One region of the Citrobacter sp. LJND-P06 genome, then DNA from elsewhere that is predicted to be linked to it. Evidence: predicted binding sites of a transcription regulator. Region 1 holds the regulator's gene; each other region holds the start of a gene.
What was found. The regulator CRP, encoded in region 1, controls carbon source genes, mostly activating them, when cyclic AMP is high. The targets are predictions, from matches to a motif close to ATGTGANNNNNNTCACAT.
Positions count from the first base shown of each region.

Region 2: the regulator CRP is predicted to act here: its motif matches at 2,700-2,717, upstream of ompW (outer membrane protein OmpW).
Region 3: the regulator CRP is predicted to act here: its motif matches at 1,184-1,201, upstream of ACO7SM_RS11375 (sugar transporter).
Region 4: the regulator CRP is predicted to act here: its motif matches at 2,327-2,344, upstream of epd (erythrose-4-phosphate dehydrogenase).

Region 1 is NZ_CP187317.1:363,959-368,254, reverse strand. It holds gene ACO7SM_RS01660 (YheU family protein) at 1-33, shown strand, start outside; gene ACO7SM_RS01655 (phosphoribulokinase) at 87-956, shown strand; gene ACO7SM_RS01650 (OsmC family protein) at 1,045-1,449, opposite strand; gene crp (cAMP-activated global transcriptional regulator CRP) at 1,758-2,390, shown strand; gene ACO7SM_RS01640 (YccS/YhfK family putative transporter) at 2,442-4,296, shown strand, end outside.
Region 2 is NZ_CP187317.1:2,122,597-2,126,892, reverse strand. It holds gene trpA (tryptophan synthase subunit alpha) at 1-196, shown strand, start outside; gene ACO7SM_RS10210 (GGDEF domain-containing protein) at 229-1,698, opposite strand; gene ompW (outer membrane protein OmpW) at 1,915-2,553, opposite strand; gene ACO7SM_RS10200 (YkgJ family cysteine cluster protein) at 2,836-3,240, shown strand; gene ACO7SM_RS10195 (YciC family protein) at 3,266-4,009, shown strand; gene ACO7SM_RS10190 (septation protein A) at 4,064-4,296, shown strand, end outside.
Region 3 is NZ_CP187317.1:2,385,970-2,390,265, forward strand. It holds gene sad (succinate-semialdehyde dehydrogenase) at 1-98, opposite strand, end outside; gene ptrR (putrescine utilization regulator PtrR) at 200-1,066, shown strand; gene ACO7SM_RS11375 (sugar transporter) at 1,276-2,472, shown strand; gene ACO7SM_RS11380 (MarC family NAAT transporter) at 2,516-3,181, opposite strand; gene marR (multiple antibiotic resistance transcriptional regulator MarR) at 3,441-3,875, shown strand; gene marA (MDR efflux pump AcrAB transcriptional activator MarA) at 3,894-4,274, shown strand.
Region 4 is NZ_CP187317.1:742,713-747,008, reverse strand. It holds gene pgk (phosphoglycerate kinase) at 1-1,065, opposite strand, end outside; gene epd (erythrose-4-phosphate dehydrogenase) at 1,114-2,133, opposite strand; gene ACO7SM_RS03600 (PPC domain-containing DNA-binding protein) at 2,509-2,934, shown strand; gene ACO7SM_RS03595 (ECF transporter S component) at 2,960-3,538, shown strand; partial or broken gene ACO7SM_RS03590 (energy-coupling factor transporter transmembrane component T) at 3,538-4,244, shown strand; gene ACO7SM_RS03585 (ABC transporter ATP-binding protein) at 4,232-4,296, shown strand, end outside.

The sequences.
Region 1 (4,296 bases):
AATATCATGCCCAAAAAGCAGTTGCACGAGTAATCCCCCGCTGAGGGCCGACTATACTAAAACGAGTGTTTATTCATGGAGTTGTTATGTCTGCCAAACATCCAGTGATTGCGGTAACAGGATCCAGCGGCGCGGGGACCACCACCACCAGCCTCGCGTTCCGTAAAATTTTTTCACAGTTAAATCTGCGCGCCGCCGAGGTGGAAGGCGACAGCTTTCATCGCTATACGCGTCCGGAAATGGACATGGCGATCCGCAAAGCGCGGGACGCCGGGCGACATATCAGTTATTTCGGCCCCGAAGCCAATGATTTTGGTCTGCTGGAACAAACGTTCGGCGAGTACGGACACGCGGGCAAAGGCCAGTCGCGGAAATATCTGCATACCTACGATGAAGCAGTACCGTGGAATCAGGTGCCGGGAACCTTCACGCCATGGCAACCCCTGCCCGAACCGACCGACGTCCTGTTCTATGAAGGACTGCACGGTGGCGTAGTGACGCCGCAGCATAACGTGGCGCGCCATGTGGATTTACTGGTTGGCGTAGTACCGATAGTCAACCTGGAGTGGATACAAAAACTGATCCGCGACACCAGCGAGCGTGGACACTCCCGCGAGGCGGTGATGGATTCGGTGGTTCGCTCTATGGATGATTACATCAACTACATCACCCCGCAGTTCTCCCGTACGCATATTAACTTTCAGCGCGTCCCCACGGTGGACACCTCGAATCCCTTCGCGGCAAAAGGCATCCCGTCATTAGACGAGAGCTTTGTCGTTATTCATTTTCGTAATCTGGAAGGGATCGATTTTCCCTGGCTGCTGGCAATGCTTCAGGGCTCGTTTATTTCACATATCAATACATTAGTCGTGCCGGGCGGCAAAATGGGACTGGCAATGGAGTTGATCATGCTGCCGCTGGTTCAGCGACTGATGGAAGGCAAAAAAATCGAGTAAGGTAAGATTTTGCCGGATGGCGGTGTTGCGTTATCCGGCCTACTCCTGTCGTAGGCCCGATAAGCGCAGCGCCATCAGGCAAGGATCATCAGGCAGCAATCACTTCGTATGAATGCGTGATATTCACTGCTTTTTCCAGCATCAACGCCACGGAACAATATTTTTCAGCAGACAGATCGACTGCGCGCGAAACGGCGGCGTCTTTGAGATCATTGCCAGTCACAATGAAATGCAGATTGATATGCGTGAACAGGCGCGGCGCCTCTTCACGACGCTCGGAAGTGAGCTTCACTTCGCAATTGGTCACGTCCTGGCGTCCCTTTTGCAGAATAGACACCACATCGATCGCACTGCACCCACCCGCAGCCATTAACACCATTTCCATCGGACTCGGTGCTTTATCACCGGAGTTACCATCCATCAAAACCTGGTGTCCGGAAGCAGACTCTCCCAGGAAGGTTAGGCCTTCAACCCATTTCACACGCGCTTGCATATTTCGTAACTCCAATGTTTCAATTTTCCTGACAGATTACGCGGACATAACAAATCTCGCAACGGAAGGCGACCTGTATCAAGCTGAAGCGAGACACCAGGAGACACACAGCGAAAGCTATGCTAAAACAGTCAGGATGCTACAGTAATACATTGACGTACTGCATGTATGCAGAGAACATCACATTACAGGCTGCAGTACATTTTTAGCAGCCCCCTTCCCTGGCAGCGGGAAGCATATTTTGGCAACCCCAGAGACAGCGTCGTTTTCTGGCTCTGGAGACAGCTTATAACAGAGGATAACCGCGCATGGTGCTTGGCAAACCGCAAACAGACCCGACTCTCGAATGGTTCTTGTCTCATTGCCACATTCATAAGTACCCGTCGAAGAGCACGCTGATTCACCAGGGTGAAAAAGCAGAAACGTTGTACTACATCGTTAAAGGCTCAGTGGCTGTGCTGATTAAAGACGAAGAAGGGAAAGAGATGATCCTTTCTTATCTGAATCAGGGCGATTTTATTGGCGAATTGGGCCTGTTTGAAGAAGGCCAGGAGCGCAGTGCATGGGTTCGTGCAAAAACGGCCTGTGAAGTCGCTGAAATCTCCTACAAAAAATTTCGCCAATTGATCCAGGTGAACCCGGATATTCTGATGCGCCTGTCTTCCCAGATGGCTCGTCGCCTGCAAGTTACGTCCGAAAAAGTCGGCAACCTTGCCTTCCTCGACGTAACCGGTCGTATCGCTCAGACTCTGCTGAACCTGGCGAAACAACCCGATGCGATGACTCACCCGGACGGCATGCAAATCAAAATCACCCGTCAGGAGATCGGTCAGATCGTTGGCTGTTCTCGCGAAACCGTTGGTCGTATTCTGAAAATGCTGGAAGATCAGAACCTGATCTCCGCGCACGGTAAGACCATCGTCGTCTACGGCACTCGTTAACCCCGTCAAAATGGCGTATTACCCTGTAATACGCCATTTTTGTTGGCACCGATGTGGCGAAGACTGATCTATCACCCTGAAATCAACTACGCACTGCGGCAAACGCTGGTGTTGTGTTTACCTGTGGCGATCGGCCTTATCATCGGCCAGTTGCATCTGGGATTGCTCTTTTCTCTCGTTCCCGCCTGCTGCAACATCGCCGGGCTTGATACCCCCCACAAACGCTTTTTCAAACGCTTAGTCATTGGTGCATCGCTGTTTGCCGGATGCAGCCTGGCAATGCAGCTCCTGCTCGCGCAAGCAATACCGCTGCCGCTGATTCTGACGGGTTTAACGCTGATTCTTGGCGTGACGGCTGAACTCAGCGCCTTACATGCCCGACTCCTGCCGGCTTCGCTGATCGCCGCCATTTTCACACTCAGCCTTGCCGGTAACATGCCCGTGTGGGAGCCGTTGCTGATCTATGCCCTGGGCACCCTGTGGTACGGGCTTTTTAACTGGTTTTGGTTTTGGCTCTGGCGTGAACAACCGCTGCGCGAGTCGCTCAGTTTGTTGTACCGCGAATTGGCCGACTACTGCGAAGCCAAATACAGTCTGCTCACCCAGCATGCGGATCCTGAAAAAGCGCTGCCGCCTTTGTTGGTACGCCAACAGAAAGCGGTGGATCTCATCACCCAGTGTTACCAGCAAATGCACATGCTGTCGGCGCATCACAACAATGAATACAAACGTCTGCTGCGGGCCTTCCAGGAAGCGCTGGACCTACAGGAACATATCTCCGTCAGTCTGCATCAGCCGGAAGAGGTGCAAAAGCTGGTCGAACGCAGCCATGCGGAACAGGTGATTCGCTGGAACGCTCAAACGGTCGCCGCACGTTTACGCATCCTGGCGGATGATATTCTGTATCACCGCCTGCCAACTCGCTTTACCATGGAAAAACAGATTGGTGCGCTGGAGAAAATCGCTAACCAGCATCCCGATAACCCGGTCGGTCAGTTCTGTTACTGGCACTTTAGCCGCATTGCCCGCGTATTGCGGACCCAACGCCCGCTCTACGCCCGCGACCTGATGGCGGATAAACAGCGCCGACTCCCGCTGATCCCGGCGTTAAAAAACTATCTGTCCTTCAAGTCGCCCGCGCTGCGAAATGCCGGGCGTATTAGCGTCATGCTGAGTATCGCCAGTCTGATGGGCAGCGCGTTACATCTGCCGAAACCGTACTGGATCCTGATGACGGTGCTGTTTGTGACGCAAAACGGCTACGGCGCGACGCGGGTTCGCATATTACACCGTTCGGTAGGTACGCTGGTCGGGCTGGTGATTGCGGGCGTGACGCTACACTTCCATATTCCCGAAGGCTTCACGCTAGCGGGCATGCTGGTCATTACACTGGTGAGCTATCTGATCATTCGTAAAAATTACGGTTGGGCAACGGTCGGGTTTACGGTCACTGCGGTGTATACCCTGCAATTGCTGACGTTAAACGGTGAGCAGTACATTGTGCCGCGGTTTATTGATACGGTGATTGGCTGCCTGATCGCGTTTGGCGGAACGGTCTGGCTCTGGCCGCAGTGGCAGAGCGGTCTGTTACGCAAAAACGCCCACGACGCGCTGGAAGCCGATCAAGACGCTATACGCCTGATCCTCAGCGACAATCCACAGGCAACACCGCTTGCGTATCAGCGTATGCGTGTCAATCAGGCGCACAACACGCTGTACAACTCGCTGAATCAGGCCATGCAGGAACCCGGCTTTAACGCGCACTATCTGGCCGATATGAAACTGTGGGTGACGCACAGCCAGTTTATTGTCGAGCACATCAACGCCATGACCACGCTGGCGCGGGAACATACGATGCTGACGCCAGACCTTGCGCAACGCTATCTGGAATCGTGCGAAATTGCGC
Region 2 (4,296 bases), 1.8 Mb from region 1:
TGCGGCCCCGCCGTTGCAGGGTTTCGGCATCTCTTCGCCCGAACAGGTTACAGGGGCAATTGACGCCGGCGCGGCGGGGGCGATTTCCGGTTCGGCGATTGTGAAAATCATCGAGAAAAACCTCGATAAGCCCGAACAGATGCTGACCGAGCTAAAAACGTTCGTCACGGCAATGAAAGCGGCAACGCGCGCATAATGTCCGGCAACCGCCAGAGCACCTCTGGCGGTTTACCCTTTTGTCTGTTTCATTTTGTACATCTCATTGTCCGCAACCTGGATCGCCGCATCCAGGGCGCCGTTCACTTCCGCAATTCCCCATGACACCGACAACGGCACCTGATTACCGCCAACCCAAAACGTAAATCCCTGTACCTGGCTGGCAATGCGTTCTGCAACCGCAATAGCATCACTGGCTTTTGCCCGGTAAAGCAGAATCACAAACTCATCACCGCCCGTGCGTATCACCATGTCATTGCTGGTTCGGGTATTGGAAAGCATACGGTTCGCGATAACCTGGAGCGCCCTGTCGCCTGCCACATGTCCCCAGGTATCGTTGATCGCTTTGAATTTATTGCAATCCAGCAGGATCACCGCGCAACGCGAGAGATCGCGGCGTTTAATAATATCGAGGATCTTGCGGTTAAAGCATCCCGTCAAAGAGTCGATATAAATCTTGAGGTCACTTTCGTTGAGCCATCCCTTCAGCCCCAGAGTGATCATGATAAAAAAGAACGGCGCCAGCAGGATCGCCATACCCGCCTGGATGTCATGCGTGACAAAGCGCCCGAGTGAAATCGTGTATTTGAACGCATACTTTTCAGACACTATTTTGACGATGCTCTGCCCCATCGACGAGCAGTTCCCGGCAAGGCACAACGACTCATTGTTGGTCGCATTCACCAGCGCAACATTAAGCCCCTGCGGAATCTGGTTATCAAAGGCGTTCGCCAGGGCTTCCTGCAACTCTGGCCTGGCGTGGTCGTAGACCAGATAGGCCACAATATGATCGGAGATCTCTTTCCCGGAAAGGTCGTAGATATAACTCACCACGCTAAAAGCTTTATCGCCGGTGATTTTATCGGTGTAGAAATTAGTGGAACTCAGCGCCTTGGTTTTGACGTTTTTTTCCAACAGGCGAGTATAAAAATCAACGGGAGGGTAAAAAAAGCTGCGAATATCTCTCGCCATTTCCGAGTCAGAGAAATGAAACATCCGGGAATCTGCGGGGGTAAACCAATAAAAGTAATCGGCATCTTTGGCGATGATATAACGGTGCGCATCATAGTTTCCGGGATTGAGGGTATTTACCCTGTCGCGGATGAATTCTGCGGCGGTAAACATACATAGCGCGTCCATACCGGTATGTTTTGCCACCATCGCGCCTGTCGCCGAATGGATCCGTTTTTCGTCGGCATTGATTCCCCAGGCGTCTTTTTCTCTGGGAATAAAGCGTGAGGTATCGCCACACATGCCGGCATTTTTAATCTGGTGATAACGTTCACCCGTTGCATCGGCGATCAGTTCGTTGTCATTAAAAATGTCTACCATCCGCGTTTGCAGACGATTCATGCCCTCACTGGCCGCCGCAAGTCGCTGTTCATAAATCACAAAAATGAACAATGAGGTACAAAGCAAGGTGATAAGCCCTGAGATGAGCAATGCCTGCCGGTTTCTCAGCCCATCCTGCACAATCTTCACACGTCCACCCGGTTCATTAACCGCACGGCAAAACCGGTCGCCCGTTTATGTTGTTGCATAGCATCCCTGAAATCTGCTTGCCAGAGACGGCGATAATTTTACTCATGTTAGCATTTCAGAGAGTTAAGCGAGGGGAAAAAATAACAAACACGTTACAAGAGACGAAAAAAAAGCCGGTAGCAATGCAACCAGCCTTTTTCGATAGCGCTAAGGATGTTAGAAGCGATAGCCCGCAGAGAACATAAACACCCATGGATCGATACGCGTACTGACGGTCTGGTTTACACCACCCGCCTTAAATTTCACGTCAGTGTCGATATCCATGTACCAGACGGACATGTTGATCAGCCAGTCACGATCAATCAGATAGTCCATCCCCACTTGCCCTGCGGCGCCCCAGGAGTCTTCCAGGCTCAGATCGGATAATCCGGCGGCCTTGCCGGTATCATTAAATCCGTTGTCAAAGAAAGTGGTGTAGTTAATACCGGCACCTACGTATGGACGCAGTTTGCTGCTGGAATCACCAAAGTACCATTGCGCCATCAGCGTCGGCGGCAATTGATGCACGGTGGCGATATCACCGGTCGGCCCGGTACCGACTTTATGGCGAAACGGCGAAGCTGCCAGTAATTCAATACCAATATTGTCCGTCGCCATGTAGGTGAACGTCAAACCCAGTTGGGTATTGTTACTGATGTTAAAACCGCCCAACGATCCCAGGACGTTATCAGAACCTTCGGTTGGTCGAACCGTCGCCGAACCTGCACGAATAAAGAACTCGCCCGCTTCATGCGCATAAACCCCGCCAGAAAGAAGAGTACTGACTGCCAACGCCGCCACTGTTAATTTTTTCATGTCCGCTCCATCGTTATGGTTATAAAAGCGTGACGAATATACCCACAATGGAGTAAAAAGTGATCTAACACAGATCACATTACATCTTGTAATTTAACATTTATTGATCTGGATTAATTTAGAACTTGCATTCAAAATCCTGGTTAAACTGATACAGATCAAATTTGATATATTTCCACACTGAAAATATTCAGATGTTGCCCTCTTGCCCTTCCTGAAACAGGGCGCTAATTTAGCTTTCTCACCATTGAATTGATGCGTTATCTTGTTGCAGGTGGAATCATGAGCGATCTCAACCCGTGCATGACGTGCGGTGCCTGTTGTGCGTTTTTTCGTGTCTCTTTTTATTGGGCGGAAGCCAGTGATGCTGGCGGCCCTGTCCCGGATCATCTGACGGAACCGGTGAATCCCTTTCTACGTTGTATGGCGGGCACCAACCAAAAACAGTCCCGCTGCGTGGCGCTGTCCGGTTCGCCCGGGGAACATGTCAGTTGTACTATCTATGAAAACCGCCCCTCTGCCTGCCGGGAATTTGCCATGTCTGGGGAAGATGGCGAGGTCAATGAAGCCTGTAACCGCGCTCGCGCCCGATACGGATTACCTCCGCTTTACAAAGATATGCTTTTCCATACAAGCCTTGATGCTGCCACTCACGGGTTATCCAGGGTACAATTGCCCGCTAATTAACACCTGCAGAACTCAAGGAGAGTGCATGTCTATCACGGCGAAGTCCGTATACCGTGACACGGGGAATTTTTTCCGTAATCAATTTGTTACCATCTTACTGGTATCGTTGCTGTGCGCGTTTATCACGGTGGTTTTAGGTCATGCCTTTTCACCCAGCGACGCGCAAATTGCGCAACTCAGCGAAGGCGACAACCTGGCGGATAGCGTTGGATTGTTCGACCTGGTGCAAAACATGACGCCGGAGCAGCAGCAAATTTTGTTACGTGCATCTGCAGCCTCGACGTTTTCAGGTCTCATCGGCAATGCCATTCTGGCAGGTGGCGTCATGCTGATGATTCAATTGATTTCAGCCGGTCATCGGGTCAGTGCATTACGCGCCATTGGCGCCAGCGCCCCTGTTTTGCCTAAGCTGTTTATTCTGATTTTCCTGACGACGCTGCTGGTGCAGGTAGGGATTATGCTGGTGGTGGTGCCAGGTATTCTCATGGCCATCCTCCTCGCACTTGCGCCTGTCATGCTGGTTCAGGATAAAATGGGTGTTTTTGCTGCAATGCGCAACAGTATGCGTCTTACGTGGTCTAATATGCGATTGGTCGCGCCCGCGGTGATCGGTTGGTTGCTGGCAAAAACGTCGCTTCTGCTCTTTGCACCTAACTTTGCTGTACTGAGCCCGAACGTGGGTGCGGTGGTGGCGAATACGCTGAGCAATTTGATCTCTGCTGTTTTGCTCATCTATTTATTCCGCCTGTATATGTTGATTCGCCAATAACCCTGTGTGCGTCGGTGCTTTGCGGCCGATGCATGTTAATTACGGAATCGAAGAATGAAGCAGTTTCTTGATTTTTTACCGCTGGTTGTCTTTTTTGCCTTTTACAAGCTTTATGACATCTATGCGGCAACCTCAGCCCTGATCGTCGCGACCGCAATTGTCTTGATTTACAGTTGGGTGCGTTATCGCAAGGTTGAGAAGATGGCGTTAATCACCTTTATTCTGGTTGCGGTGTTTGGCGGCCTGACCATTTTCTTCCATAACGATGAATTTATTAAATGGAAGGT
Region 3 (4,296 bases), 2.0 Mb from region 1:
TGCTCGATTTCGCTGTCGCTACTCCAGGGCATAACCGTCAAATGCTCTCCCGTTGCCGGGTTCACTGAAATTGCATGTGTCGCTGATGTCGGGTTCATAGGGTTCTCTCTTATCACAGGGAATGGCGATATCATGACCCCGTTTACTCTTTCTGAAAATTGAATAATATTAACCACACCATTCACAAAAAGAGAAAGCCATGGATCTGACGCAACTGGAAATGTTCAATGCTGTCGCCCTGACGGGCAGCATTACTCAGGCCGCCGCGAAGGTGCATCGTGTTCCCTCTAACCTCACCACACGCATTCGCCAGTTGGAGGCCGATCTCGGGGTGGATTTGTTTATTCGCGAGAATCAACGTCTGAGGCTTTCTCCGGCAGGCCATAACTTTTTGCGTTATAGCCAGCAGATCCTGGCGCTGGTCGATGAAGCGCGGATGGTGGTTGCCGGTGATGAACCGCAAGGACTGTTCTCCCTCGGCGCGCTGGAAAGTACAGCAGCCGTGCGTATTCCCGCTACGCTCGCCGAATATAACCAGCGCTATCCTAAGATCCAGTTTGCCTTATCCACCGGGCCTTCCGGCACCATGCTGGAGGGCGTGCTGGAGGGTAAACTGAATGCCGCCTTTGTGGATGGCCCCATTACTCACCCGGGTCTTGAAGGGATGCCTGTCTACCGTGAAGAGATGATGATTGTCACCCCGTGCGGTCACCGCGCCGTGCACCGCGCCAGTGATGTTAACGGCAGTAATATTTACGCGTTTCGTGCGAACTGCTCCTATCGTCGCCATTTTGAAAGCTGGTTTCATGCCGATCGCGCCACACCGGGTACGATTCACGAAATGGAGTCCTATCATGGGATGCTGGCATGCGTGATTGCCGGGGCGGGTATCGCGTTGATTCCTCGCACCATGCTAGAAAGTATGCCCGGACATCATCAGGTCGATGCGTGGCCGTTAACCGAGGCGTGGCGCTGGCTGAATACCTGGCTGGTTTGGCGACGCGGGGCAATGACCCGACAACTTGAAGCCTTTATGGAACTGCTGCCACTTCAAACGCGGGCATAGCATCGCCTTATGCCGGTGTTATCCGGACAGAGAGCAAGCCAATTTGTGACAACGTCACAACCACAGGCGCGTACACAAACCGCTCAGTCCGTGATGTTACTTTTTAGTAACTAAAAAATGTGATATTAATCACAAAGTGATTGTATTTTCGACAGCAAACGTTTTAAGATCCTGACCTCACCTTCTCGCAACCAGCCCAGTTACTTTTTATGTCAACACGCATTGTTTCCCGTAAAGTCGCGTGGCTACGGGTCGTTACGCTTGCTATTGCAGCTTTTATCTTCAATACCACCGAGTTTGTCCCCGTCGGCTTGCTCTCTGATATTGCGCAAAGCTTTCATATGCAGACTGCACAGGTCGGGATTATGCTGACTATCTACGCCTGGGTTGTGGCGCTGATGTCGCTTCCCTTTATGCTGCTGACAAGTCAGGTGGAACGACGCAAGCTGCTGATCTGTTTGTTTGTGCTGTTTATCGCCAGCCATGTGCTGTCGTTTCTGGCGTGGAATTTTACCGTGCTGTTGATCAGCCGCATCGGCATCGCCTTTGCGCACGCTATTTTCTGGTCGATCACCGCCTCGCTCGCCATCCGTCTGGCCCCTGCCGGTAAACGCGCACAGGCGCTAAGTCTGATAGCCACCGGTACCGCGCTGGCGATGGTGCTCGGAATTCCTATCGGACGCATCGTTGGGCAATATTTTGGCTGGCGTACCACCTTCCTGGCTATCGGCATGGGCGCGCTGGTCACGCTGGTGTGTCTGTTCAAGCTCCTGCCCACCTTACCCAGCGAGCATTCAGGTTCGCTTAAAAGCCTGCCGTTGCTGTTTCGCCGCCCTGCGCTGATGAGTCTTTATCTGTTGACCGTGATTGTGGTGACCGCCCATTACACGGCATACAGCTATATCGAGCCGTTTGTGCAAACCGTGGCCGGGTTGAGCGCCAACTTTGCCACCGTGCTGTTGCTTATTCTCGGCGGCGCTGGGATCGTCGGCAGCGTGGTGTTTGGAAAGTTGGGCAACCGACATGCCTCCTCGCTCATTACCGCTGCCATTGTTCTGCTGGTGGGGTGTCTGCTCCTGCTGCGTTCTGCCGCCGACAGCGAAACAGACCTGGCGATGTTGAGCATCTTCTGGGGGATTGCCATCATGGTTATCGGTCTGGGAATGCAGGTGAAAGTGCTGGCGCTGGCGCCGGATGCCACCGATGTCGCGATGGCGTTGTTCTCCGGCATCTTTAATATCGGGATTGGTGCGGGCGCGCTGGTGGGTAATCAGGTGAGTTTACACTGGTCGATGTCTGCCATCGGCTACGTTGGGGTCGTACCGGCTGCCATCGCGTTAGTCTGGTCTGTGATTATATTTCGCCGCTGGCCTGTCTCGCTGGAAGAACAGCCGCAATCGCAGTAACAGGAAAGACAAGGCCCGACGTTTTTGCGCCGGGCCGTAGAGGTTAGTGATAGGTTTTAATAATTTCCAGAATACCGTTGATGATAAACTGTACGCCCATACAGACCAGCAGGAAGCCCATCAAACGCGAAATCGCTTCAATTCCCCCTTTGCCGACCAGACGCATAATTGCCCCTGAACTGCGCAGGCTGCCCCACAGAATGAGCCCGACAATAGCAAAGATCAGCGGTGGCGCGACAGCAATAACCCAGCCCGGAAAATCGGAACCATCACGCACGGTTGAGGCAGAACTGATGATCATGGCGATCGTACCCGGCCCCGCCGTACTTGGCATTGCCAGTGGCACGAAAGCAATATTGGCCGACGGTTCGTCTTCCATCTCCTCAGATTTGCTTTTCGCTTCCGGCGACTCGTGCGCTTTCTGCTGTGGAAAGAGCATTCGAAAACCGATAAACGCGACAATTAATCCACCCGCAATCCGTAGCCCCGGAATTGAAATGCCAAAGGTATTCATGACTAACTGACCGGCGTAATACGCCACCATCATAATCGCGAACACGTAAATCGACGCCATCAGCGACTGATGGTTACGCTCTGCGCTGTTCATGTTGCCAGCAAGTCCGAGGAACAGCGCCACGGTAGTCAGTGGGTTAGCGAGCGGCAGCAGAACAACCAGACCCAGCCCTATCGCTTTAAACAATTCTATCATTGGTAATCTCTTCTCCAGTCGCTCTTCAGTTAGCGGCAAGTATAAGTTCAAATTAGCGCTGACCGCCATTTCAGCGATGTAAGCATTCATTTTCCCATCACATCTATAATCTGTAATTATCATTAAGTTATTAAATGCTAAAACGTCAGCGTAATGAACCGTTTTAGCAAATCGTGTGATCACACTATTCATTCATTTGACTTATACTTGCCTGGGCAATAGTATCTTCCGTGACTAACTACTTGCCGGGGCAACCATCGTGAAAAGCACCAGTGACCTTTTCAATGAAATCATTCCACTTGGCCGCTTGATCTACATGGTAAATCAGAAAAAAGATCGTTTGCTAAACGACTATCTGTCACCGCTGGATATCACCGCCTCGCAGTTTAAGGTGCTGTGTTCCATCCGTTGCGCGGTGTGTATTACCCCGGTTGAGCTTAAGAAAGTGCTGTCTGTTGATCTTGGCGCATTGACGCGCATGCTTGACCGCCTGGTCTGTAAAGGCTGGATCGAAAGACTGCCAAACCCCAACGATAAACGCGGCGTGCTGGTGAAACTCACCGAACACGGCGCGACAATTTGTGAGCAATGTCATCAATTAGTAGGACAAGACCTGCACCAGGAACTAACAAAAAACTTATCGGCGGATGAAGTGGCAACACTTGAGCATTTACTCAAGAAAATCCTGCCGTAAACAGAAAGAGGTATGACGATGTCCAGACGCAACACTGACGCTATCACCATTCATAGCATTTTGGACTGGATCGAAGATAACCTGGAATCGCCGCTCTCACTGGAAAAGGTGTCAGAGCGTTCAGGTTACTCCAAATGGCACCTGCAACGGATGTTTAAAAAAGAAACCGGCCATTCATTAGGTCAATACATCCGCAGCCGCAAAATGACCGAGATAGCCCAGAAATTAAAAGAAAGTAACGAGCCAATTTTGTACCTGGCTGAGCGTTACGGCTTTGAGTCACAGCAAACACTGACCCGGACGTTCAAAAACTATTTTGATGTGCCGCCGCATAAGTTCCGCATGACCAATATGCGCGGCGAATCCCGGTATTTGCTGCCACTCAATCAGTGTCATTGATAATCGCCTGTTAACGACGTAA
Region 4 (4,296 bases), 380 kb from region 1:
CTTGTCAGCGATACCGAACAGATCGATAGCGGCCAGCGTGTCGCCGCCGCCAGCGATGGAGAATGCTTCGCTGTCTGCAATGGCGTTAGCAACGATTTCAGTGCCTTTACGGAAGTTCGGGAATTCAAACACGCCTACCGGGCCGTTCCACAGAATGGTTTTTGCATTCTTCAGGATTTCAGCCAGTTGCTGTGCGGAAGCATCACCGATATCCAGGATCTGCTCGTCTTCTTTCACGTCAGAAACAGATTTCAGGGTAGCCGCTGCGGATTCAGAGAACTCAGTCGCGACGCGAACATCAGCCGGAACCGGGATGTCACAGATAGTCAGCAGACGTTTTGCTTCATCAACCAGGTCAGCTTCGTACAGGGATTTGCCGACGTTGTGGCCTTGAGCAGCAACGAAGGTGTTGGCGATACCACCGCCAACGATCAGTTGGTCAGCGATTTTAGACAGAGAGTCCAGAACGGTCAGTTTGGTAGAGACTTTAGAACCACCAACGATAGCGACCATCGGGCGAGCCGGTTCTTTCAGTGCTTTACCCAGTGCTTCCAGTTCGTCAGCCAGCAGCGGGCCTGCACATGCTACGTCTGCAAATTTGCCGATACCGTGGGTAGAAGCCTGTGCACGGTGAGCCGTACCGAAAGCGTCCATCACGAATACGTCGCACAATGCAGCGTATTTTTTGGACAGTGCTTCGTCGTCTTTCTTCTCGCCTTTGTTAAAGCGAACGTTTTCCAGAACCACCAGTTCACCGGCGGCAACTTCAACGCCGTCCAGGTAATCTTTTACCAGACGAACCGGGTTAGACAGCTTGTCTTTCAGGTAGTTAACAACCGGCAGCAGAGAGAATTCTTCGTTGTACTCGCCTTCGGTAGGACGACCCAGGTGGGAAGTTACCATCACTTTTGCACCCTGCTTCAGGGCCAGTTCGATGGTTGGCAGAGAAGCACGGATACGCGCGTCGCTGGTTACTTTCCCTTCTTTAACTGGTACGTTCAGATCCGCACGGATAAAAACACGTTTACCAGCAAGATCCAGATCGGTCATCTTAATTACAGACATGGTGAATCCTCTCGTTGATTCTTAAAGTTTTGCAAGCGCTTACGCGCTTTACCTGAAACCAATAGCAGCCATAGCTAACGTTGTGTCGAGCATGCGGTTAGCAAAGCCCCATTCATTATCACACCAGACCAGAGTCTTAATCAGGTGCGCACCACTCACGCGTGTTTGAGTCCCATCAACGATGGCACTGTGCGGGTCGTGGTTAAAATCTATCGAGACCAACGGTAATTCCGTATAGTCAACTATACCATGAAATGCACCTTGTGCTGCTTTTTGCAGCAACTGATTGACTTCATTGGCTTTTACTGGTTTTTTCACCGTCACACTTAAGTCGATCGCCGTCACATTTATGGTCGGTACGCGAACAGCAATCGCTTCGAATCGATCGTTGAATTGCGGAAAAATTCGCGTAATACCGGCAGACAGTTTGGTATCAACCGGAATAATCGACTGGCTCGCGGCTCGCGTACGTCGCAGGTCAGGATGATACGCATCAATCACCTGTTGATCGTGCATAGCCGAGTGGATCGTGGTGACGGTTCCGGACTCAATGCCATAAGCATCATCCAACAACTTGATGACCGGAATAATGCAATTCGTCGTGCAGGAGGCATTCGAGACAATGTGGTGTTCTGCCCGCAACTGTTCCTGATTCACGCCAAATACCACGGTGGCGTCGAGATCGTTGCTGCCAGGATGTGAAAAGAGCACTTTCTTTGCGCCAGCGGCGATATGTGCCTCGCCGTGTTCGCGGTTACCGTAGACGCCGGTGCAATCCAGCACAATATCAACACCCAGTTCACGCCAGGGCAGCACGTCGAGAGTCCGTTCGTGCAAAATGCGAATAGCATCATCGCCAACGATGAGTTGATCGCGCTCCTGGCGAACATCCCATGCAAAACGTCCATGGCTGGTGTCATATTTCAACAAATGCGCCATGCCTGCAGCATCCGCCAGTTCGTTGATTGCCACCACGGTGATTTCCGCCCGACGTCCGGATTCATACAAAGCACGAACCACATTACGCCCGATGCGACCAAAGCCATTAATCGCTACGCGTACGGTCATAGGTCTCCTGCAAGGCTATCCCGATTCAAATGAGGCTGACAGAGTAATCCAGCAAATCGTCGAGGAAAACCTTACCTGTCGCAAACTGCGACTGATTGATTATTTGTCGAACATTTAATCGACTGAAACGCTTCAGCTAGAATAAGCGAAACGAGGAATAAAAGGAATGATTGTCCAGCCAAAGAACGCAGTTATCTGACATACGTCACATTTTCGTACCTGAACACGTCAGTTTTATTCCATATTCCAGAATTGCGAATAAGCGTAGCAAAATCTTTTCGTTGTCGCGTTAAAAATCCTGATTTATATCAGGAAGTACCGCCACCAGCGTCTATATTATCAGCGTTACGTCCGAGTCTCGGAGTCCCCCAAAATATGACTACATCTCATCTCTCCTCGTCTGAAGCACGGTTTTATGCGCTTCGTTTGCTTCCCGGTCAGGAAGTCTTCACACAGTTACATGCGTTTGTAAATCAACACCAGTTGCAAGCCGCCTGGATTGCAGGTTGCACCGGCAGTCTGACCCACGTCGCCCTGCGGTACGCCGGACAAGAAGACACCACACTGCTTCGCGGAACTTATGAAGTTATCTCGTTGAGCGGCACGCTCGAACTTGCTGGCGAACATCTGCATCTCTGCGTTTCAGACTCAAAGGGCGCCATGCAGGGCGGTCATATGATGTCTGGCTGCACCGTTCGCACCACGCTTGAACTGGTGATCGGCGAGCTGACCGCACTGGCGTTTAGCCGCCAGCCTTGTGCGGTGTCTCACTATGACGAACTGGTTATTTCCCCCCGTTAACCCATTACCTGGTAAGAGGTTTTTTATGGCGCGTCGTCAATTTTCCAGCCAGTCGCTGGTGCTGATTGTGATTTCTATAGCCATCAATATGATCGGCGGACAGCTCATCAGCATGCTGAAGCTGCCCATTTTTCTCGATTCGATCGGTACCCTGATAAGCGCCGTGCTGTTAGGCCCCGTCATTGGTATGTTGACCGGATTACTGACCAATCTACTCTGGGGATTGTTGACCGATCCGATTGCGGCGGCATTCGCGCCAGTCGCCATGGTAATTGGTCTGGTCGCTGGATGGCTGGCACGGGCAGGCTGGTTTCGCACATTGCCGAAAGTCGTGGCCAGCGGCGTGGTGATCACACTGGCGGTCACGCTGGTTGCCGTGCCCTTGCGTACCGCACTCTTTGGCGGGGTGACTGGCAGCGGTGCCGATCTGTTCATCGCCTGGATGCACTCTGTCGGCCAGAATCTGGTGGAATCTGTCGCCATTACCGTGCTGGGCGCCAACCTGGTCGATAAGATCCTGACGGCGGTCATCGTCTGGATGCTACTGCGACAGTTGCCGCTTCGCACTACACGCCATTTCCCCACAATGTCTGCCGTGCGCTAATGCACCCGTTCACCTCGTTAACCCTGTGGGCACTGGCGGCATGCTCCACGTTGCTGCTGCCTGCTAATACCGTACTTCCGCTCTACAGCGGAGCCGCCTTTCTCTGCTTAGCGGGGGGAAGGCCACACGTCAGCGGGCAAAATACGTTGCCTGGCTGATGCTATCGCTGGGATTTGGCCTGTGGCTCGTACACGGCGGGTGGTTGAGCGAGTGGTTAAGCGGTAAGCCGCGCGATCCACAGCGCTGGGCGCAGGCCATCACGTTGTGGCTACGGATTCTGGCGATCGTCTCCACGTCACAGCTTTGGATGCAGTACGTACCGGTTCGCCAGTTTATCCGCGCGCTGTTTGCGTCTCGCTTACCCCCAGGTGTCGCCTACCTGTTCGCGGGGCCGCTTTTGGTGGCAGAACAGCTCAGGCAACAACTGTCTATCATTCACGAAGCGCAACGCGCACGCGGCGTGCCGCTGGATGAAGGCTGGTATCAGCGGCTTCGCGCCATGCCAGCACTGATTGTTCCTCTGACACATAATGCCCTCAACGATCTGGCGGTACGCGGCGCAGCACTGGATATGCGGGCATTTCGATTACACCGACGCCGTACCACGCTATGGGCGCCAGTGGACAGTACGTTTCAGCGCGTGGCGCGCTACAGTATGGTGTTTTTCATGCTGGCGGAAGCAGGAGTCTGGATATGGTTACGCTAGAACAGTTTTGCTACCACCCAACACAAACCACGCGCCCTGCGTTTAGGTTTGA